Linked DNA regions of Kribbella solani. Each later gene encodes a partner of the first gene's protein in a complex. Links are inferred from orthologs where the notes say so. Each region holds a gene or a part of one and is shown in the gene's direction. Other genes may lie near its edges.

Region 1 (11,254 bases):
CGTCGTGCACGACGAGCTGGACATCGACTTCGGCGTGCTGCGGTGCAAGTTCGGCGGCGGCGACAACGGCCACAACGGCCTCCGGTCGGTGCGGAAGTCGGTTGGCACCGGTGAGTACTATCGAGTCCGGTTCGGGGTGGGTCGTCCGCCGGGCCGGCAGAACCCCGCCGACTTCGTCCTGAACGAGTTCTCCGCGGCCGAACGCAAGGACCTTCCGTTCGCCGTCGACCGGACCGCGGACGCGGTCGAGTGCCTGCTCACCGACGGCCTCGAGTCCACCCAAGGACGGTACAACTCTTGAAGCTGGACAACTCGTGAAACTGCGCGGCCTGGTCGACACCCTGATCACCGACCCGGTGCTGGCCGGCGCCGTCCGGGACGCCCGCGGCGACGACGTCACGACCCTCGACCTGAGTGCGCCCGGTCCGGTACGCCCGGTGGTGCTCGCCGCGCTGGCCGCGAGCCGGAACGGCGCCGACCGGCCGGTGCTCGCCGTCACTGCCACGTTCCGCGAGGCCGAGGAACTGACCGAGGCGCTGCAGTGCCTGGTCGAAGAGCCGAGCACCGTCGCGTACTACCCGGCCTGGGAGACGCTTCCGCACGAGCGGTTGTCGCCGCGTTCCGACACGGTCGGCCGCCGCCTCGCCGTACTGCGCCGGCTCGTCCATCCGGACCCGTCGGACGAGACCACCGGACCGATCAAGATCCTGGTCGCGCCGGTGCGGTCGGTGCTGCAGCCGCAGGTCGCCGGGCTGGCCGACCTGAAGCCGGTGCAGTTGCATGTCGGTGATTCGGCCGAGCTCGAAGATGTCGTCGAGCGGCTCGCCGGCGCCGCGTACCACCGGGTCGATCTGGTCGAGCGGCGCGGTGAGTTCGCCGTCCGCGGCGGCATCATCGACGTGTTTCCGCCGACCGAGGAGCACCCGCTCCGGGTCGACTTCTTCGGCGACGACGTCGAGGAGATCCGGTACTTCGCGGTCGCCGATCAGCGTTCGCTGGATGCGGCCGAGCACGGCCTGTGGGCGCCGCCCTGCCGTGAGCTGCTGCTGACCGACGAGGTCCGCACGCGCGCCGCCGTACTGGCCAAGGAGCACCCCGAGCTGGCCGAGCTGTTCGAGAAGCTCGCCGAGGGGCATGCCGTCGAGGGGATGGAGTCGCTGGCTCCGGTGCTCGTCGACGACATGGAGCTGCTGGTCGACCTGATGCCGGCCGGTACGCATGTGGTCGTCAGCGATCCGGAGCGGGTACGGGCGCGGGCGCATGATCTGGTCGCGACCAGCCAGGAGTTCCTGGAAGCGTCCTGGGCCGCCGCAGCCGGTGGTGGCGAGGCACCGATCGACCTGGGCGCGGCCGCGTACATGTCGCTGGGTGACGTCCGGTCGCAGGCGCTGGGCAAGGGTCTGGCCTGGTGGAGTCTGTCGCCGTTCGCGGCCGCACCGACCGATGCGACGCCCGAGCTGCGGGACTCGATGGGCGAGCGGATCGCGTTCGACATCGACACCGAGGCCGGGGCGGTCAGCAGCCGCATCCTCGCCGTTCGCGAGGTCGATCCGTACCGGGGTGAGACCGGCGCGGCGGCCGAGGACATTCGCGGCTGGCTGCGGGGCGGCTGGCGGGTCGTCTGCGTCACGGAGGGGCACGGTCCCGCGCAGCGGCTGGCCGAGGTGTTCTCCGAGGCCGAGCTGCCGGCCCGCCTGGTCGACGAGATCGCGGGAGTGCCGGAGCCCGGCGTGGTGCTGATCTCGCAGGGCCAGCTGGAGCAGGGTTTCGTTGCCGAGGGCATCAAGTTCGCGGTACTCACCGAGAACGACCTGTCCGGGCAGCGATCGGCGGCCGAACGGCGTTCCCAGCAACGGATGCCGTCCCGCCGGAAGAAGACGATCGACCCGCTGGAGCTGCAGCCCGGCGACCACGTCGTGCACGAACAGCACGGCGTCGGCCGGTACGTCGAGATGATGCAGCGGACGGTCGGATCGGGTTCACAAAAGGCCACCCGTGAGTACGTGGTGATCGAGTTCGCCGCCAGCAAGCGCGGTCAGCCCGGCGACCGGTTGTACGTACCGACTGATCAGCTTGACCAGGTCACCCGGTACGTCGGTGGCGAGCAGCCCACGCTGGACAAGATGGGCGGCGGCGACTGGGCCAAGCGCAAGGGCCGCGCCCGCAAGGCGGTCCGCCAGATCGCGGGCGAGCTGATCAAGCTGTACGCCGCGCGGCAGGCGACCAAGGGGCACGCGTTCGCGAAGGACACGCCCTGGCAGCGGGAGCTGGAGGACGCGTTCCCGTTCGTCGAGACGCCGGACCAGCTGGCCACGATCGACGACGTGAAGCACGACATGGAACGCATCACGCCGATGGACCGGATCGTCTGCGGTGACGTCGGTTACGGCAAGACCGAGATCGCCGTCCGGGCCGCGTTCAAGGCGGTGCAGGACGGCAAGCAGGTGGCGGTACTCGTGCCGACGACGCTGCTCGTACAGCAGCACTACGCGACCTTCGCCGAGCGGTACGCCGCGTTCCCGGTGAACGTCGCGCCGCTGTCGCGGTTCCAGACCGACAAGGAATCCAAGGCCGCGATGGACGGCCTCGCGGACGGGTCGATCGACGTCGTGATCGGTACCCATCGGCTGCTGTCCGGCGAGATGCAGTTCAAGGACCTCGGCCTGGTGATCGTCGACGAGGAGCAGCGGTTCGGCGTCGAGCACAAGGAGCAGCTGAAGCGGCTGCGCACGGCGGTCGACGTACTGACCATGTCCGCGACGCCGATCCCGCGGACGCTGGAGATGTCGATCACGGGCATCCGCGAGATGTCCACGATCGCCACCCCACCGGAAGAACGGCACCCGGTGCTGACCTTCGTCGGCGCGTACGACGAGCACCAGGTGACCGCCGCGATCCGGCGCGAACTGCTCCGTGAGGGTCAGGTCTTCGTCGTCCACAACCGGGTGAACACGATCGAGAAGGCGGCCGCGCGGATCCGCCAGCTGGTACCCGAGGCGCGCGTCTCGGTCGCGCACGGCCAGATGAACGAGCACACCCTGGAGAACGTGATCCAGGGCTTCTGGGAGAAGCAGTCCGACGTGATCGTGTGTACGACCATCGTCGAGTCCGGGATCGACATCTCGAACGCGAACACGATGATCGTCGAGCGCTCCGACCTGCTCGGTCTGTCCCAGCTGCACCAGCTGCGTGGGCGGGTCGGCCGCGGCCGCGAACGGGCGTACGCGTACTTCTTCTTCCCGCCGGAGAAGCCGCTGACCGAGACCGCGCACGACCGGCTGGCCACGATCGCGCAGCACGCCGATCTGGGTGGCGGGATGGCGGTCGCGATGAAGGACCTGGAGATCCGCGGCGCCGGCAACCTGCTCGGCGGCGAACAGTCCGGGCACATCGCGGACGTCGGATTCGACCTGTACGTCCGGCTGGTCGGCGAGGCGGTCGCGGAGTACCGCGGCGACACCCAGGCCGAAGAGCCCGAGGTCAAGATCGAGCTGCCGATCGACGCGCATCTGCCGCACGACTACATCCCGTCCCAGCGGCTCCGGCTCGAGATGTACCAGCGGCTGGCGGCCGTACGCGACGCGGACGCGATCGCCGAGCTGGTGGAGGAGCTGCACGATCGGTACGGCGACATCCCGGCGGCCGTACTGAACCTGATCGAGGTGGCGAAGTTCCGCAACCACGCCCGCCGGGCCGGTCTGCACGACGTCACTCTGCAGGGGAACCTGATCCGTTTCGGGCCGGTCGAGCTGCCTGATTCGAAGGTGCTCCGGCTGAACAGGCTGTACCCGAAGAGTCTGGTGAAGCCGCAACTGCATACCATTCTGGTGCCACGACCTGCCACCAGGCCGATCGGCGGTCAGCCGCTCCGCGACCAGGAGTTGCTGCAGTGGTGCACCCGGTTGATCGACGACGTGATCGCCGAACCGATCGGAGTACCGGCGTGAACCTGACGACACACAGCGTGACTAGGCGAGGAGATTCGGTGAGCAGAGGGCGGAAGCTTGGGGCTCTCGGTGCGGCGGTGGCCACGGTGCTGCTGGCCGGCGGCTGCGCGGCGGGTACGCACCCGGGCGCGGCGGCCATGGTCGGCGGCACCGAGATCAGCATCGGCGACGTCGACAAGACCGCGCAGGCGGTGACCGCTGCGCTGGGGAAGAAGTACGACACCGCGTCCGCGCTGAGCGACATGGTCAGCAACGTGCTGGTCGAGAAGGTACAGCAGCAGAAGTCGATCACGGTCACCCCGGCCGAGACCGCGGTGGCGGCGAAGGCAGTCGTCGGCGGCGACCAGCAGACGTACGAGAAGTTCCAGGCCGACTCGGTCGCGCGGGACTTCCTCAACCAGGTCGGCACCGCCGCGATCGTCACCGCCAAGCTCGGCGGCGGCACCGTCGAGGACCTGCAGAACCAGGCCAAGCTGCAGCAAGGCAGCGTGGCCCTGCGGGACGCCATGAAGAACGTCGACGTCACGATCGCGCCGCGCTTCGGGCAGTGGACCGACGGGCGGATCGACAGCGCGGTCTCCGGATCGCTGTCGGTGCTGTCGCCGCAGACGGCCGCGCAGCAGAAGGCCGCTCAGCAACAGCAGCAGCCGCAGCAGGGTCAGGGCTGATCCGTTGAGCGCGAGTGAGGTCGGTGGGATCAAGGTCGTCCTGACCAGCCCCCGGGTGGCCCCAGGGCTGCTCACTCGCGCTACCTGGCAGCCGCTGGAAGCCGCCGACGAGATCGCCGCGTCCGGCGGTCCGGACCGGCCTGACGTCCAGGCGGTGATCGGCTCGGGTCTGCCGGTCACGCAGGTCGAGGGCGACGCCACGGCCGCGTGGACCTGGCTGACGGCAGCCGCCCGTACGGGCCGCCAGGCCGTCTGGCTGACCGCCGACGACGGCGACCCAGCCCTACGCCACCTCATCGCCGACGCGCGCATCCGCGACCCGCAGGCGCCCTACGACGTCGAGATCCTGCACGGGTCGTACGACGTACCGGGTGCTCGGCTGATCGATCTGGTCCGGGTGATGGATCGCCTGCGGCGGAACTGCCCCTGGGACCAGGAGCAGACCCACGAGAGCCTCGCGAAGTACCTGCTCGAGGAGACGTACGAAACCCTCGAAGCGATCGACACCGGCGACGCCGAGCACCTCCGCGAGGAGCTTGGCGATCTGTTGCTGCAGGTCGCGTTCCACTCGCGGATCGCCGAGGACCGTGTCACCGGGGACGACGATGCCGAGGGTGGTGGGTTCACCATCGACGACGTTGCCGCCGGGATTGTCGAGAAGCTGATCCGCCGGCACCCGCACGTGTTCGGCAGCGTGGATGCCGCGGACGCGGCGGCCGTCGAGGCCAACTGGGAAGCGATCAAGGCGACCGAGAAACAACGCACCTCGGTCCTTGAAGGCATCCCGCTCGCCCTGCCCGCGCTGGCCCTCGCCGACAAAGTACTGGGCCGGGCCGCCAAAGTTCTCCCCGCCGACACCGAGCAGCTCGCTGAACCCGAACCGGTGGACGAGACCGAGCGGGTCGGGCAACAACTGCTGGCAATCGTCCGCGAGGCCCGCGCCTCCGGCGTCGACGCCGAACAGGCACTACGCACCACCATCCAGCACCTGACAACAGAAATCCGCGCCGCCGAAGGCTCTTAGCTACTGCGGTCCGTCGAGGAGGTTGCGGAGGGCGTCGCGGTGGGTTGTGTAGGCCTGCTGCCCAGTCTTCGTCATCCGGTACGTGGTGGTTGCTCCGCGTCCGTGACCACTCTTCGTCGTCGCCACGTACCCGGCCGCTTCCAGCGCCGACATGTGCTTCGACAGGTCCGAGTCGGCCACGCCCAGATAGTCCTTCAGGAACTTGAACGTGACGGTCGTCGCATTCGCCAGCACCGCCATCGCGGCCAGCCGTTTCGGCGCGTGGATGACCGGGTCGAGTCCGTCGATCACCCGAGCCGCTCCCGTACCTTCGCCGCCGCGATCGCGTACCGGCGCTCGTAGTACCAGATCCCGGCCGTCACCAGTACGAACCCGGTCCCGGCCGCGACCGGTACGCCACCCAGCCACCAGACCGCAGCGACGACCAGCACGATCACCGGGAGGGTCAGGAAGTACCCCTTCCACAGCCGCCCGATCTCCCGCGGCGGCCGGCCCCGCCCCGGGAACGGCATCGCGCCGTGCCGTCGCTGCATCCAGTTCAGGAAGCCCAGTTCGAGCGCCAGCAGAATCGCCAGCGACGCGAAGAACAGCGCCGAGTTCTCCCGCCACCACGTGAACGTCCCGATCATCCCGGCCACCCACGCCCCGACCACCGGCGGATACCACCACGCCGTCTTCGGGTAACTGACATACGGCGCCGCCTCGGCCCGCTCGATGATCCGCAGCTGCTCCCCAGCATCACTTTCCATACCGGAAAGCTACCCCATAACTTTCCACTTCCGCAAGTAGAAAGTTATCGGATCGTGTGCCGAAGGACAGGTAGTGGTGGGCCGAGAGGTAGTGCACCTGAGCGTGAAGTGGTCCGCGTGTACGGCGTCTCGGAGGTGTACTACCTGTCGTTAGGTACAGCGATATTTGGATGCGGGGCGGCTGCTGGGCTGGGACCGTGGGCGGGTGGATGTTGCTGGGGTGCTGCGGGAGCGGTGGGATCTGAAGGCGGCGCGGCTGGAGGTGCTGACCGGCGGGATGAACTCGGCAACCTGGCTGGCGTCGTCGGAGGGCGACGCGTGGCGCGTAGTGGTGAAGTCCGTGGATGTGGATGACGCGTCGTTCGGGCCGGGTCTCGAGTTGGCGGTGCGGCTGGATGATGCGGGCGTGGTGAGCGGTCGGCCATGGTCCAGCAAGGGCGGCCGGCTCGTTGAGCGGGCCGACGATCGGCAGGTCGCCGTCCTGGAGTACGTCAGTGGCGAAGAACTGGGAAAGACCGCCGCGGACCGGACCTCGATCGGGGACCTGCTCGGCCGCGTACACACGATCGCCGCCGTCGAAACCGGTGACCTGCAGGACTGGCTGCGCGTACTGATGCCGTTCGACGACTATCTGGATCTGGAGCCGTGGATTCGGCCGGCGGTCGCGGACGCGATCGCCCGGGCCACGGCGCTGGGCGAGACCTGGGCCTGGCTGCACGGGGACGCGGCCAGGGAGGCGTTTCGGCGGCAGCCGGACGGCAGTGTCGCGCTGATCGACTGGGGGAGTGCGCTACCCGGCCCGATTCTGTACGACGTCGCCTCCGCGGTGATGTACGCCGACGGGTCACCCGAGCACGTCGTGGCCGCGTACGTTCGCCGGCGACCTGATCTCGCCGGCGAGCTCGCCCGCGGGCTGGACGCTTTCCTGCACGTTCGCTGGGCCGTTCAGGCCGGCTACTTCGCGTGGCGGATCGGGAACAACGTGCTGACCGGGATCAGCGATGAAAGCGAGAACCGGAAGGGCCTGGCCGACGCCCGTCGGGCCTTTGGCGGGTAGCCGGATTCGGCTGATTTGCAGGCGATCCGGGGGTCCACGGGGTGTTGCTGACGCCGGAGGTACCGCGGGGTGGGATCGTTGGGGTGACGCGGTCCACTGGGTGGGGTGGTCTGGAGGCTAGGCTCAGCACGATTCGTCATCGAGAACTTGGGAGTCAATGTGGCCACCATCGAGGCCGTCGGCGCCCGCGAGATCCTCGACTCGCGCGGCAACCCCACTGTCGAGGTCGAGGTTCTGCTCGACGACGACACCGTCGCCCGGGCAGCGGTCCCGTCCGGCGCGTCCACCGGTCAGTTCGAGGCCGTCGAGCTGCGGGACGGCGACAAGGACCGGTACGGCGGCAAGGGCGTGCAGAAGGCCGTCACCGCGATCCTTGAAGACATCGACAAGGAGATCGTCGGGTACGACGTACACGAGCAGCGGCTGATCGACCACGCGCTGCTCGACCTGGACGGCACCCCGAACAAGGCAAAACTGGGCGCGAACGCGATCCTCGGCGTCAGCCTCGCCGTCGCCAAGGCGGCCGCGGAGAGCTCCGGCCTGCCGCTGTTCCGCTACGTCGGCGGCCCGAACGCGCACGTCCTGCCGGTGCCGATGATGAACATCCTGAACGGCGGCGCGCACGCGGACAGCAACGTCGACGTGCAGGAGTTCATGATCGCCCCGATCGGTGCCGCCACGTACGGCGAGGCGCTGATGCAGGGCGCGACCGTCTACCACGCGCTGAAGGCGGTGCTGAAGGAGCGCGGCCTGTCCACCGGTCTCGGCGACGAGGGCGGTTTCGCGCCGAACCTGGAGAGCAACCGGGCCGCGCTGGACCTGATCGCGGTCGCGGTCGAGAAGACCGGGCTGCAGCTCGGCAAGGACATCGCGCTGGCGATGGACGTCGCCGCGAGCGAGTTCTTCACCGAGGGCGTGTACGCGTTCGAGGGCGGCAAGAAGTCCGCGGACGAGATGATCGCCTACTACGCCGACCTGGTCGCGTCGTACCCGATCGTCTCGATCGAGGACCCGCTGAACGAGGACGACTGGGCCGGCTGGCAGGGCATCACCGGTGAGCTCGGCAGCAAGATCCAGCTGGTCGGCGACGACCTGTTCGTCACCAACGTCGAGCGGCTGCAGCGCGGCATCGACGAGAAGTCGGCGAACAGCCTGCTGGTCAAGGTGAACCAGATCGGCTCGCTGACCGAGACCCTGGACGCCGTCGACCTGGCCCACCGCAACGGCTTCAGCTGCATGATGAGCCACCGTTCCGGTGAGACCGAGGACACCACGATCGCCGACCTCGCGGTCGCGACCAACTGCGGTCAGATCAAGTCCGGCGCGCCGGCCCGGTCGGACCGTACCGCCAAGTACAACCAGTTGCTCCGGATCGAGGAGGAGCTCGACGACGCGGCGACGTACGCCGGTCGTTCGGCCTTCCCGCGGTACCAGGGCTGATTTCAGGGGGTCGCAAGGCATGCCGTCCCGTCGGGATACCGGTGCACGACCCGGCTCGCGTCCGTCGAGCCGGACCCAGTCGCGTCCGCAGCGCAATGCCTTCGGCCCCGCCCCGACCCGCCCCGCCCGGCGGGGCGACCAGCCCAAGCGGCGTACGACGGGTGCCGCGGCCGGTCCGGCGCGCACCCGCGGGTCGCGCAACCTGACCGGCCGGGCGGCCGTCGTGCTGCTCGTACTCGGCGCGCTGATCGTGTCGTACGCGCAGAGCCTGCGGGTGTGGTTCGACCAGCACCAGCAGGTCAGCGCGCTGAACCAGGAGATCCGCGACCGGGAGAAACGGGTCGCGGAGCTGAACGACGAGATCGCCCGCTGGGACGACGACGCGTACGTGAAGGCGCAGGCGCGGCAGCGGCTCGGCTGGGTGATGCCGGGTGAGGTCGGCTACCGGGTGATCGGCGCGGACGGGAAGCCGGTCGGCGCCCCGCCGGAGCCGTCGGCGCCGTCCGACGGTGCGGCCGAGACGCAGAAGCCGACCTGGTACACGAAGCTGTGGGGCAGCGTCGAGGGCGCCGGCAAACCACCGGCGGCGGCGACCCCGCCGGCCCGGACCCAACCCACCCCGAAGACGATCCTGACGCCGCCGCCTAAGGTAACCAGGTGAGCGTCAGTCCTTCCGGCCAGGTCAGCCCTTCGGATCAAGAAGCAGTCAGCAAGCAGCTCGGGCGTACCGCGCGGGGGATCCGTTCGATCGCGCACCGGTGCACCTGCGGTCTCCCCGATGTGGTCGAGACCGAGCCGCGGTTGCCGGACGGTACGCCGTTCCCGACCACGTACTACGTCACCTGCCCGCGACTCGCGTCCGCGATCGGAACGCTGGAGTCGTCCGGGCTGATGAAGGACATGACCGACCGGTTGGCGGATGACCCGGAGCTGGCCGAGCGGTACCGGGGCGCACATGAGGCGTACCTGGCGCACCGCGAGTCGATCGACCACGTCGCGGAGATCAGCGGGATCTCCGCGGGTGGGATGCCGACGCGGGTGAAGTGCTTGCATGTGCTCGCCGGTCATTCGCTGGCCGCCGGGCGCGGGGTGAACCCGCTGGGCGACGAAACCCTCGACGCCCTGGAGGACTGGGGCCGCCGAGGTCCGTGTGTCTGAGGACGTCACCAGAGTCGCGGCAATCGACTGCGGTACGAACTCGATCCGCCTGCTGATCGCCGATGTGCGCGCTGGCCAACTTACCGAGGTTGATCGGCGGATGATGATTGTGCGGCTCGGTCAGGGGGTGGATGCGACTGGCGCGTTCGCTCCCGAGGCGCTGGAGCGGGTTTTCCGGGCCGCCGACGAGTACGCCGAGGTGATCCGCTCCACCGGCGCCACCCGCGTACGCTTCGTCGCCACCTCAGCCGCCCGCGACGTCAGCAACCGCGACGCCTTCCTCGAAGGAATCCAGTCCCGCCTCGGCACCACCCCCGAAATCATCACCGGCCCCCAAGAAGCCCACCTAACCTTCCAGGGCGCCACCCAGTCGCTCCCCGCCCTGACCCCGACATCCGGCGCCGCTGGTGAGCCGGTAGTACCCGGGCCATACCTGGTAGCCGACATCGGCGGCGGCTCAACCGAACTGATCCTCGGCAACTCCACTCCCACCGCCCGCACCGCCTCAGCCGACCGCGCCTCCGCCGACCGCCCCGCGTACGCCGACCGGCGTCGCGCTGGTGCGTCGGGCGTCATCGCCGCCGAGTCGCTTGACCTCGGCTCTGTCCGGCTCACCGAGCGTCATGTCACCACCGACCCGACCAACCCCGCCGAGCTCGCCGCGATCGCCCGCGACATCGACGCCCTGCTCGACCACACCACAGTCCCCATCGCCGACGCCCGCGCCCTGGTCGCCGTAGCCGGCACCGCGACCACCGTCGCCGCGGTCGCCCTCAACCTCCCCGAGTACGACCGCGCCGCCGTACACCACGCCCAACTATCAGCCGACGCCCTCCGCGCCGCCACCACCTGGCTGACCACCACCACCCGCGCCGACCGCGCCGCCGTACGCTCCATCCACCCCGGCCGGGTTGACGTCATCGGCGCCGGCGCCCTCATCCTCCAACACCTCTTCGACCGCCTCCCCATCACCACCCTCACCATCTCCGAACACGACATCCTCGACGGCGTAGCCCTCTCCCTGGCGGACTGACGGGTTGTTTCACCACTGACCGGTTGTAGTAGGTCACCGGTGAAACAAATGGCCAGCGGTAGTCTCTAGTCTGGGGCTATGGAGCTGCCGCATCCGTTGACTGGGGAGTTGTTTGGTAGTCCGGTGCCGCCGGGGGCTGGGTGGCCGGGGGATCCGGCGGTGCGGGGTACTCGGGTTG
Region 2 (10,702 bases), 5.6 Mb from region 1 along the record:
GCGTGCCGGGTGGTGCGGTGTGCCGAGTGATGCGGCGCGTGCCGGGTGATGCTGGGTGGTGCGGGGTCTCCGCCGCGGGTTTCAGCCGCGGGGGAGGAGCCTCCGCAGGGCGATGTCGCAGAGTCTTCGGAGCTCTTCATCGGTCCGCTGATCGGCGTGCCGGCATTCGCCGAGCAGTCCGTTCACCGCGAACTTGGCGAGATCCCGTTCGAGCGGGTCGTCGGACCCGGCCATGTACTCGGTCAGTTGCATGCCGTCGGCGACCAGCGGACCGATCTCGGGCATCTGCTCGATCACCGGGAGCACGTCCTGGATCACGTCGACGACCCCGCGGTGCACGACCGCGAGGTCGATGAACTGCCGGATCGCGAGCTCCTGTGCCTCGGCCCGGGGCAGCTCGGCCGCCGCCGCGACCAGGTTCGCCACGTCGACGGCGGCAGGCTGGAGGACGGCGGCGAGCACGGCCGGCTTGCCGCTGAAGTGGTAGAGCACGGTCGCCTTGGAACAGCCGGCCGCGGTCGCGATGTCCTGCAGTGACGTCGCGTTGTAGCCACCGGCCTGGAACAGGTCCATCGCCTGCCGGACGATCTCGTGCCGGGTACGTTCCCGGGCGGTGGTGATTGCCATGACAGCATCTTCGCTGACCGATCGGCCAGTTTTCAACCGATCGGTCAGGTTTGTGGTCTGCTTCACGTACTTGAGTTTGATGTAATGATGTAATTCAGGAGGCGGGGTCGGCGGAGAAGGCAGGGGCTAGGGCGGAGGCAAAGGCGATGGCTGACGAGCTGGCTGGGGACGATGTACTGGATGCCTATTCCCGGGTGGTCTCAGGTGTGGCCGAACGGCTGATTCCGCAGGTCGCGAGCCTGCGGATCCACAACCGGCGCGGCGACTCGTCCGGCTCCGCGGTGGTGCTGACCGGCGACGGGCACCTGCTGACCAATGCGCACGTGGTCGGCGACGGCTCGGCGGCCACGGCCGAGTTCGCGGACGGTACGACGGCGCGGACGCGCGTGATCGGAGTCGACCGGCTGTCCGACCTGGCCGTGCTGCGGGCCGATCGCGACATCCCCGGCCCACCGGAGTACGGGGACGCGGACCGGCTGAAGGTCGGCAATCTCGTCGTCGCCGTCGGCAATCCACTCGGCCTGGCCGGCAGCGTGACCGCGGGCGTGGTGAGCGCGCTCGGCCGATCGCTACCGGTCCGCAGCGGCTCGGCGAACCGGATGATCGAGGACGTGATCCAGACCGACGCCGCGCTGAACCCGGGCAACTCCGGCGGAGCGCTCGCCGACGGCAACGGCCGCGTCATCGGCATCAACACGGCGGTCGCGGGCATCGGCCTCGGGCTGGCCGTACCGATGAACCCGACGACCCGGCGGATCATCTACTCGTTGCTGCACGACGGGCGCGTACGTCGCGCGTACCTCGGCCTGGTCAGTACGCCCGCGCCGCTGCGGCCGGCGCTCGCGGAACGGTTCGGGCAGCGTACGGCGCTCCGGGTGGTCGAGGTGATCCCGGCCGGCCCGGCGGCGGCAGCGGGGTTGCGGCCGGGGGATCTGGTGCTTGCGGTCGACGGCGTTCCGCTGCGGGACGCGCAGTCGTTGCAACGTCAGCTGTTCGAGGACGCGATCGCCAGCCGGACCGAGATCACCGCGATCCGCAACAACGCGCTGGTCGACGTGATCGCGTACCCGGCCGAGCTCACTGATCGGTGAGGTCGGCCCGGAGCAGTACGCACGTGCCCGGCTGGAGCGGAGCGCCGGGAAAGGTGAAGTCGCGGGTGAGCTCGGTGAACCTGAACCTCTGGTGGAGGTCGAGGATCGCGCCGTTGCCGACGTTGACGAAGGTGTACGCGGCACCGGCGCGTGCCGCGATCCAGCGCAGCCGGTCTTTCGTGAGCTCGTCGCCGATGCCGTGCCGCCGCCAGTTCGGCGCCACGATCAGGCCGATCAGGTAGTAGCCGCTCGGCGCGGTGGCCGGCGGGTCGTCGGGGGAGAGGTCGTGGCGGATCACCCCGCCGTACCCGACCACCTCGCCGTCGACCTCGGCCACCGCGATGTACCGCTCCGGGTCCTCCAGATCGGCCACCAGGCGCGTACGCCGGTCCGCAACCGATCCACCGGCCCGCGAGACGATCAACCCAGCACACGCCTCAAGATCCGCCCCCACACCCGCCCGCACCCGCACCTCAACCGACAACCGCTCCACGCCGAGCGTCTGCTCCACGCCCAGCGGCCGCTCCACCGCCGGCTGGTTTTGAATGCCCGGCTGCGGGCGGTTGGCGCGTGGTTGGTATTCGGCGAAGCCGCCGGGCTGCCGTCCCGTCGTCACCAGCCGCGTTCGCGCCACTCGGCGACGTGCGGGCGCTCGGTGCCGAGGGTGGTGTCGGAGCCGTGGCCCGGGTACACCCAGGTCTCGTCCGGCAGCGTGCCGAACAGCTTGGTCTCGACGTCGTCGATCAGCGACGTGAAACGCTCCTTGTCGCCATCGGTGTTGCCGACGCCGCCAGGGAACAGCGAGTCGCCGGTGAACACATGCGGCGCGCCGTCGGGGTCGTCGTACACGAGCGCGATCGAGCCGGGCGTGTGGCCCTTGATGTGGATCACCCGCAGGCTGCACCGGCCGACCGCGATCTGGTCGCCGTCGTCGGCCAGCTGGTCGGTCGGTACCGGGATGCCGTCGGCGTCGTGCCGGCCCGCGACCGTGGTGGCGCCGGTGCGCGCGACCACCTCGGCCAGCGCCTCCCAGTGGTCCTGGTGCTGGTGCGTGGTGATCACCCGGGCCAGGCCGCCGTCGCCGATCAGCTGGAGCAGCGTGTCCGCCTCGTTCGCGGCGTCGATCAGGACCTGTTCGTCGGTCTGCCGGCAACGCAGCAGGTAGGCGTTGTTGTCCATCGGCCCGACCGCGACCTTGGTGATCATCAACTTGGCCAGCTCGTGGGTCTGAGCCGGTCCGCCGACGTGTGCGTTTCCGTGGTACTCGGACATCGCGTTTTCTCCCCTGGAGTTCGGTGACTCCGACGATCCTCGCACCTCGGCGACGGCGCGTCATGTCTGGTCCAGAGCGGTCGCGGTGATCGAATATACTTTCGAAGCCGGGTGCCGGATCCGTCGGCGGAAGTTTTTGTCGGTGGGCCTCGTTAGCATGACCGGGCATGCCAGAGATCCACCCGGATACCCCACGAGAACCGCTGAGAGTGAGCTTGTGTCTGACCGTCTGATCGTGCGCGGAGCGCGTGAGCACAACCTGAAGGACGTCTCGGTCGACCTGCCGCGGGACGCCATGATCGTCTTCACCGGCCTGTCCGGGTCCGGGAAGTCCAGCCTGGCCTTCGACACCATCTTCGCCGAGGGCCAGCGGCGGTACGTGGAGTCGCTGTCGGCGTACGCGCGGCAGTTCCTCGGCCAGATGGACAAACCCGACGTCGACTTCATCGAGGGCCTGTCACCGGCCGTCTCGATCGACCAGAAGTCCACCTCGCGGAACCCGCGCTCCACCGTCGGCACGATCACGGAGGTGTACGACTACCTCCGGCTGCTGTTCGCGCGGGCCGGCCGGCCGCACTGTCCGGAGTGCGGTGAGCCGATCGCCCGGCAGACCCCGCAGCAGATCGTCGACCGGGTCCTCGAGCTCGACGAGGGCACCCGGTTCCAGGTCCTGGCCCCGGTGGTCCGCGGCCGCAAGGGTGAGTACGTCGACCTGTTCCGCCAGCTGACCGGTCAGGGCTTCGCCCGGGCCCGGGTCGACGGCGAGACGATCCAGCTGACCGAGCCGCCGAAGCTGGACAAGCAGAAGAAGCACAGCATCGACGTGGTCGTCGACCGGCTGGCGGTGAAGGGCTCGGCGAAGCAGCGGCTGACCGACTCGGTCGAGACCGCGCTCGGCCTGGCCAGTGGCCTGGTCGTGCTGGACTTCGTCGACCTCCCGGCGAACGATCCGCACCGCGAGCGCCGGTTCTCCGAGAAGCTCGCCTGCCCGAACGATCACCCGCTCGCGATCGACGAGCTGGAGCCGCGGTCGTTCTCGTTCAATTCGCCGTACGGTGCCTGCCCGGCGTGCGCCGGCCTGGGTACCCGGATGGAGGTCGACCCGGAGCTGCTGGTTCCGGACCCGTCGAAGTCGCTCGACGAAGGCGCGATCCAGCCCTGGTCGGGGCAGAACGTCACCCAGTACTTCGAGCGGTTGCTGGAGGCGCTGGCGAAGGACCTGAAGTTCCGGACCAGTACGCCGTTCGGGGAACTGCCCGCGAAGGCGAAGAAGGCGCTGCTGACCGGGCACGACAAGCAGGTACACGTCTCGTACCAGAACCGCTACGGCCGCGAGCGGTCGTACTACACGAGCTTCGAGGGCGTGATTCCGTACGTCGAGCGCCGGCACGCGGAGGCGTCCAGCGACACCGGGCGGGAGCGCTTCGAGGAGTACATGCGCGAGGTGCCGTGCCTGGCCTGCAACGGCGCGCGGCTGAAGCCGATCTCGCTGGCGGTCACGCTCGGTGGGAAGAACATCGCCGAGATCAGCGCGATGTCGATCGACGAGGTGCACGCGTTCCTGGTCCAGATGGAGCTATCGGCGCGGGAGAAGCAGATCGCCGAGCGGGTGGTGAAGGAGATCGGCGAGCGGCTGCAGTTCCTGCTCGACGTCGGCCTGGACTACCTGGCGCTGAGCCGGCCGGCGGGTTCGCTGTCCGGCGGCGAGGCACAGCGGATCCGGCTCGCGACGCAGATCGGCTCCGGGCTGGTCGGCGTGCTGTACGTGCTGGACGAGCCGTCGATCGGCCTGCACCAGCGTGACAACCGGCGGCTGATCGAGACCCTGGTCCGGCTGAAGGAGCTGGGCAACACGCTGATCGTCGTCGAGCACGACGAGGACACCATCGACCACGCCGACTGGGTGGTCGACATCGGCCCGGGCGCCGGTGAGCACGGCGGCCAGGTGGTCGTGTCCGGGACCGTCGAGGACCTGCGCAACCACCCGGACTCGATCACCGGGGCGTACGTGTCGGGCCGCCGCGAGATCCCGATCCCGGCGATCCGCCGGCCGCTGACCGAGGGCCGCGAGCTGACCGTGTACGGCGCGCGGCAGAACAACCTGAAGGACATCGACGTGACCATCCCGCTCGGGGTGTTCGTCGCGGTCACCGGCGTGTCCGGTTCCGGCAAGTCCACGCTGGTGAACGACATCCTGTACACGTCGCTGGCGCGGCAGATCTACGGCGCGCGGGCGGTGCCCGGCCGGCACACCAAGATCTCCGGGATGGAGCTGGTCGACAAGGTCATCCACGTCGACCAGTCGCCGATCGGCCGGACACCCCGGTCGAACCCGGCGACCTACACCGGGGTCTGGGACCACGTCCGGAAGCTGTTCGCGGACACTCCCGAGGCGAAGGTTCGTGGGTACCAGCAGGGGCGCTTCTCGTTCAACGTGAAGGGCGGCCGGTGCGAGGCGTGCTCCGGTGACGGCACGCTGAAGATCGAGATGAACTTTCTGCCGGACGTGTATGTCCCGTGCGAGGTCTGCCACGGCGCGCGGTACAACCGCGAAACGCTCGAGGTGCACTACAAGGGCAAGACCGTCGCGGACGTGCTGGACATGCCGATCGAGGAGGCGTCGGAGTTCTTCGCCGCGATCCCGGCGATCTCGCGACATCTGACCACGCTGGTGGAGGTCGGGCTCGGGTACGTCCGGCTCGGTCAGCCGGCGCCGACGCTGTCCGGTGGTGAGGCGCAGCGGGTCAAGCTGGCGTCGGAGCTGCAGCGGCGGTCCACGGGCCGTACGGTGTATGTGCTGGACGAGCCGACCACCGGGCTGCACTTCGAGGACATCCGGAAGCTGCTCGGCGTGCTGAGCGGTCTGGTCGACAAGGGCAACTCGGTGCTGGTGATCGAGCACAACCTGGACGTGATCAAGACCGCCGACTGGCTGATCGACCTCGGCCCGGACGGTGGCCGTCGCGGCGGGACACTGGTCGCGGAGGGTACTCCGGAGGAGGTCGCCGCCAGCCCCGCGTCGTACACCGGTGCGTTCCTGGCCGAGATCCTCAAGGGCCGCGCCGCGAAGCCGAGCGCGAAGCAGGCAGCCGCAGCCATCGCGACCGGGCCCGCGAAGAAGACGGCAGCCGCGAAGAAGACGGCGCCGGCCAAGAAGGCGGCACCTGCCAAGAAGGCGGTATCGGCGACGAAGGCTGTCGCGAAGAAGGCCGCGGTCAAGAAGACGACAGCCAAGAAGTCAGCCCCCGCGACGAAGGCAGCACCGAGAAGGCGGGTCGCTCGCTAGCTGGGTGTCGCCGGACCGTGCACCGCGTCAGCGGCGGAAGAGCTGAAGCAGGAGATGGCGGAGCCAGGTCCGGCGCGGGGTTGGGAGCAGGGACGGGGGGAGGACGGCCTGCGGCGGGTTGGCCAGGGTGACCGGGACTTGCACCATCCGGTCGCCTTGGACCCAGAAGAGGTCCGGGCTGCACTGGTCCGGCGCTCCGCGGTACGAGTCGGCGACGTACTGCGCCAACCGATCCGCGAGCGCCTGGCCCGCGTCCGCCGGGCAGAACGCGACCGTGCTGAGCCGCGGCACACCAACCAGTACGCCCAACCCGACCGACGCCTGGGTGAGGATCTCCTCCCGGTCGACGATCGCCATCGACACCAGCGGATCGTCCTCCCGGTGCAGCACCGAGATGCCGTCGTGGTCGACCGGCCGTAGGTCCGCGATCTCGTCCAGACTGAGCTGCACCGGCGACGGCACCTCCGGCTCACCCAGCCCGAGCATCGAGCGGCGTACGACGGTCAGCCGCCGTAGCTCCGACCCGGTACGGACGAACACCACCACCTCGAAGTGATCGCCGAACGGAATCAACGTGTCCGCGACCGGACCCGCCGTCCGCGCCGACCAACCACGTTGCACGAGCAAAGCACGCTGGCGCTCGCCCACGTCGCCGTACCGGTGCTCCTCGGTGGCGAGCTCGCCTTCCGCGACCACCGCCCGCAACCAGGCCTCGATCTGCTCGGCCCACCGCTGCTGCGGCACCTGGTCACAGCGCTCGATGATCTCGCGGAGCCCGACGACCGCGGACATCTGCAGCGCGCCACGGCCCCAGCCCACCTCGACCGTCCGCTCCGCGCTGTCGACGACGCAGCCCGGGAACCAGATCGGCGCGAGGTCGGCGATCACCCGCATCACTGTCGTGTCGTCGGTCGTGCCTGTCATTTCATGCCTCTCCCACCAGTACAGTGTGCCGGGCCCCAGGGCGGGTGCGGACCGAGTCCCTGCCTCTCGGTGGGTACGCTGCCGAAGGAAACCCTAGCGCCACCGTGGGCCGGTACCGGCACCAGGCGGAAACCCTCAAACGGCGGTTCAATCCGGCCGGGGGTGAACCAATCGGCTGACCCAGTCGTTTGAGTCGTTAGAGAACGTTCAACCACTCAAGCCGGCAGGCTGTCGAAGACCAGCGGCCGGCTGGCTCTTGGAGGTCCGGATTCATGACCGATGACACGACGCGGGACCGGCGGACCGTACTTCGGTGCGCGGCGATGGCGGCGCTCGTGGGCGCCGGCGCGCCGATCCTCGCGGCCTGTGGCGGCAACGACACCAGCGGTACGAGCGGCGGCACCGGCACTGGTACCGCGCCGACCGGGTCCGCGCCGTCTGGTTCCGGGCCGGCCTCAGGTACGCCGTCGGCGGGCGGCGGCGGTACGGTGCTCGGCCCGGTGTCCGATGTCCCGGTCGGCGGCGGGAAGGTGTTCACCGACGCCAAGGTGGTCGTCACTCAGCCGACCGCGGGTCAGTACAAGGGGTTCTCGGCGATCTGTACGCACCAAGGCAACCCGATCGGCTCGGTGGAGAACGGGCAGATCGTCTGCCCGTTCCACAACAGCCACTTCAGCATCACCGACGGCAGCCCTGTCAGCGGCCCGGCCGCCACGCCCCTTCCCGCCGTCAACGTAAAGGTCCAAGGCACCAACATCATCGAATCCGCCTGACCCGCCCACCCGCACAACCCCCGTCGCCCCCGCCGAACCCCCTTCCCATTTGAGGGGTTAACCACCGAAAGTGCCCGTTCACCACCCGCATGCCGGGGGTGAACGGGCAACTTCAGTGGTCAACCCCTCAAACGGGGACGGGAGGCAGGGCAGGAGTGGGTGTGGGGATGCTCCTATGGATGGTCAAGGGGTTTGTGGTTTGGTGAGGACGTAGTAGATCTCGCGTGCGATGAGGCGTTTGAGGCATCGGATGATGTCTTTCTTGGACAGTCCGTTGGTTGTGCGGCGTTCGAGGTAGGCGCGGGTGCGTGGGTCCCAGCGGAGTCGGCTGATGACGATGGTGTAGAGGGCTGAGTTGGCTTGGCGATCGCCGCCGCGGTTGAGTCGGTGGCGGTGGGTCTGGCCGGATGATGCGGGGATGGGGGCGACTCCGCAGAGCATCGCGAAGGCGCCTTCGGAGTGGATGCGTTCTGGGTTTTGTCCGATGGTGACCAGGAGTTGGCCGGCGACATCGGGGCCGACGCCGTTGAGGGTGAGCAGTTCGGGGTTGATCGTGTTGATGAGTTCGGTGATGAGTTGATCGAGCTCGGCGATCTCGTGCTGGGCTGCGAGGTGACGGCGGGCCAGGGAGCGTAGCGCGGTTTTGACGGCGTGTTGTGGGATCGCGATCTGATTAGGGTCGGGTCGCAGGTTGTGGCAGGTGTCGATCAGGCGCGGGTTGGTGAGGCCGCGTAGTTGCTGGCGCAGGTCGTGTGGTGCGGTGACGATCAGGGCCTTGATTCTGCGCAGGCAGTCAGCGCGCTGGCTGACGGCGCTGTTGCGGGCGATGCGCAGGTTCCGTAGTGCCTCGACCTGCCCGTCACGGTTCTTGGGGATGCCGGTGCGTACTTTGCCCAAAGCGGCTCGGGCGGCTGCTTCGGCGTCGATCGGGTCGGACTTGCCTGCTGTCCGGCGGGTTTTACGACTGGGCCGGTCGATCTCGACCACGGTCACACCCTGCCCGGTCAGGTAGCCGGTCAGGCCCGACCCGTAAGCGCCGGTGCCCTCGACACCGATCAGAACGACCGGCCCGAACGAGCCCAGCCAGGCCAGCAAAGCCGCATAGCCGGCACCAGTGGCGGGAAAGGTCTGGTGACCGAGCATCCGGCCCGTCTGGTCGATCGCAGCCGCCGTATGGGTATCGCGGTGAGTGTCGACACCACCGGTGATCTCGGCCTGGGACACGGCATCTGGCTGTGCGATGGTAGACATCGCCGTCCTTCCATTCGACACGGTCAGGGCGGCACGCACCAGCCGAGCGACGGACAAAACAGTGATGGGTGCCTGCTGGCACAGGCTCCTATGAAGTCACGAGTTCTCGCCGAGTGAGTGCAAGCGAACCCCGCAGCAGGTCGACCGACAGATCCCGTTCAAGACCCGAAGTCAGTTAGGGGCCGAGTCAGGACGACCACTGCGGGGTCCACGCCTACATCCTCACTGTTAGGGGTGGGTGGTGGTGGCGGGGTCTGGTTTGCCGAGGTAGAGGAGTTTGTTGGGGGAGCCGGTGCCGGGGTCGCCGACCTTGTCGGGGGTGGAGTTCGTGACCAGGGCCTTGGTGACGTCGGCGGGGGTGGCGTCGGGGTGGTCGGCCAGGTACAGGGCGATGCCGCCCGCGACGTGCGGTGTCGCCATCGACGTACCGCTCATCTTCGCCGTCGCGTCCGGTCCGGTGATGCCGACCGAGGTGATGTCGACCCCCGGCGCGAACAGGTCGACGCACTTGCCGAAGTTGGAGAACGTCGCGCGCTGGTCCTGGGCATCGGTGGCGCCGACGGTGATCGCCAGCGGCTCCCGGGCCGGTGAGCTCTGGCAGGCGTCCGTGCCTTCGTTGCCGGCCGCAACGGCATAGGTGATGCCGGCGCCGATCGACGCCTTCACCGCGGCGTCCAGCGCGTCGTCCGCGCCGCCGCCGAGGCTCATGTTCGCGACCGCCGGCTTCTTGGCGTTCTTGGTCACCCAGTCGATCCCGGCCACCACGGACTCGGTCGAGCCGCCGCCCTTGCAGTCGAGTACGCGCACCGCGACCAGGTGCGCGGCCTTCGCCACGCCGTACGTCGTACCACCGATGGTGCCGGCCACGTGGCTGCCGTGGCCCATGCAGTCGACGCCGTTCTGCCCGTCGCCGACCGTGTCGGTACCGACCGAAGCGCGGTCACCGAAGTCCTTGTGCTTCGCGTAGATGCCGGTGTCGATCACGTACACGTTGACGTTCTTCGCGTCCGTCGACGGCTCGTACTTCTTGTCCAGCGGCAGATCGCGCTGGTCGGTACGGTCGAGGCCCCACGGCGGATCGTCCTGGCTGACGGTGATCTTCTGATTCTGTTGCACGTACGCGACGCGCGGGTCCGCGGCCAGCTTCTTGGCCTGATCAGTGTCCATCGCGGCGGAGAAGCCCTTGATCGACGCGTCGTACTGGTCCCGGACCTTGACGTCGTAGCTCGCGGCCAGGCTCTGAGTGGCGACCCGGGTCTGGGCGCGTGAGTTCTGGCCGGCCAGAACGACGATGTAGCTGCCGGGGATGGCGTTCGGGCTGCCGGCGCCACGGACCGAAACCGCGCCGGAGCCGCCGCCCGTACCGTCCGCGGGTGGGCCGGTGGGGTTCGAGGCGGCCGCGGCGCTGCCGGCGGTCGCGGCGCCGCAGACGGCGAGCGCGGACGCGACCAGGAAACCGACGGCCGCGCGCGACGGGC

Evidence for each region.
Region 2: the proteins of mfd (region 1) and uvrA are in contact, whole or in part, in a crystal structure (PDB 4DFC), measured with the Escherichia coli proteins. The link is inferred for Kribbella solani from one-to-one orthologs.

What each region holds. Positions count from the first base shown.
Region 1 is NZ_JACHNF010000001.1:7,160,962-7,172,215, forward strand. The notes cover bases 1-4,147. They hold mfd (transcription-repair coupling factor), read left to right. Parts: upstream 1-314; coding sequence 315-3,947; downstream 3,948-4,147. Other genes in these bases: pth (aminoacyl-tRNA hydrolase), read left to right, coding at 1-301; HDA44_RS33245 (hypothetical protein), read left to right, coding at 3,986-4,147. Outside these bases: more of HDA44_RS33245, read left to right, coding at 4,148-4,615; HDA44_RS38775 (MazG family protein), read left to right, coding at 4,620-5,639; HDA44_RS33255 (transcriptional regulator), read right to left, coding at 5,640-5,930; HDA44_RS33260 (hypothetical protein), read right to left, coding at 5,927-6,388; HDA44_RS33265 (phosphotransferase), read left to right, coding at 6,594-7,445; eno (phosphopyruvate hydratase), read left to right, coding at 7,605-8,885; HDA44_RS33275 (FtsB family cell division protein), read left to right, coding at 8,905-9,546; HDA44_RS33280 (DUF501 domain-containing protein), read left to right, coding at 9,543-10,043; HDA44_RS33285 (Ppx/GppA family phosphatase), read left to right, coding at 10,036-11,076; HDA44_RS33290 (uracil-DNA glycosylase), read left to right, coding at 11,155-11,254. UniProt on the Escherichia coli protein: Couples transcription and DNA repair by recognizing RNA polymerase (RNAP) stalled at DNA lesions. Mediates ATP-dependent release of RNAP and its truncated transcript from the DNA, and recruitment of nucleotide excision repair machinery to the damaged site.
Region 2 is NZ_JACHNF010000001.1:1,547,591-1,558,292, forward strand. The notes cover bases 2,882-6,476. They hold uvrA (excinuclease ABC subunit UvrA), read left to right. Parts: upstream 2,882-3,207; coding sequence 3,208-6,276; downstream 6,277-6,476. Other genes in these bases: HDA44_RS06790 (MBL fold metallo-hydrolase), read right to left, coding at 2,882-2,990; HDA44_RS06800 (hypothetical protein), read right to left, coding at 6,304-6,476. Also shown: HDA44_RS06775 (TetR/AcrR family transcriptional regulator), read right to left, coding at 82-627; HDA44_RS06780 (S1C family serine protease), read left to right, coding at 774-1,718; HDA44_RS06785 (GNAT family N-acetyltransferase), read right to left, coding at 1,705-2,247; more of HDA44_RS06790, read right to left, coding at 2,331-2,881; more of HDA44_RS06800, read right to left, coding at 6,477-7,200; HDA44_RS06805 (Rieske (2Fe-2S) protein), read left to right, coding at 7,473-7,973; HDA44_RS06810 (IS110 family RNA-guided transposase), read right to left, coding at 8,157-9,263; HDA44_RS06815 (S8 family peptidase), read right to left, coding at 9,453-10,702. UniProt on the Escherichia coli protein: The UvrABC repair system catalyzes the recognition and processing of DNA lesions. UvrA is an ATPase and a DNA-binding protein. A damage recognition complex composed of 2 UvrA and 2 UvrB subunits scans DNA for abnormalities.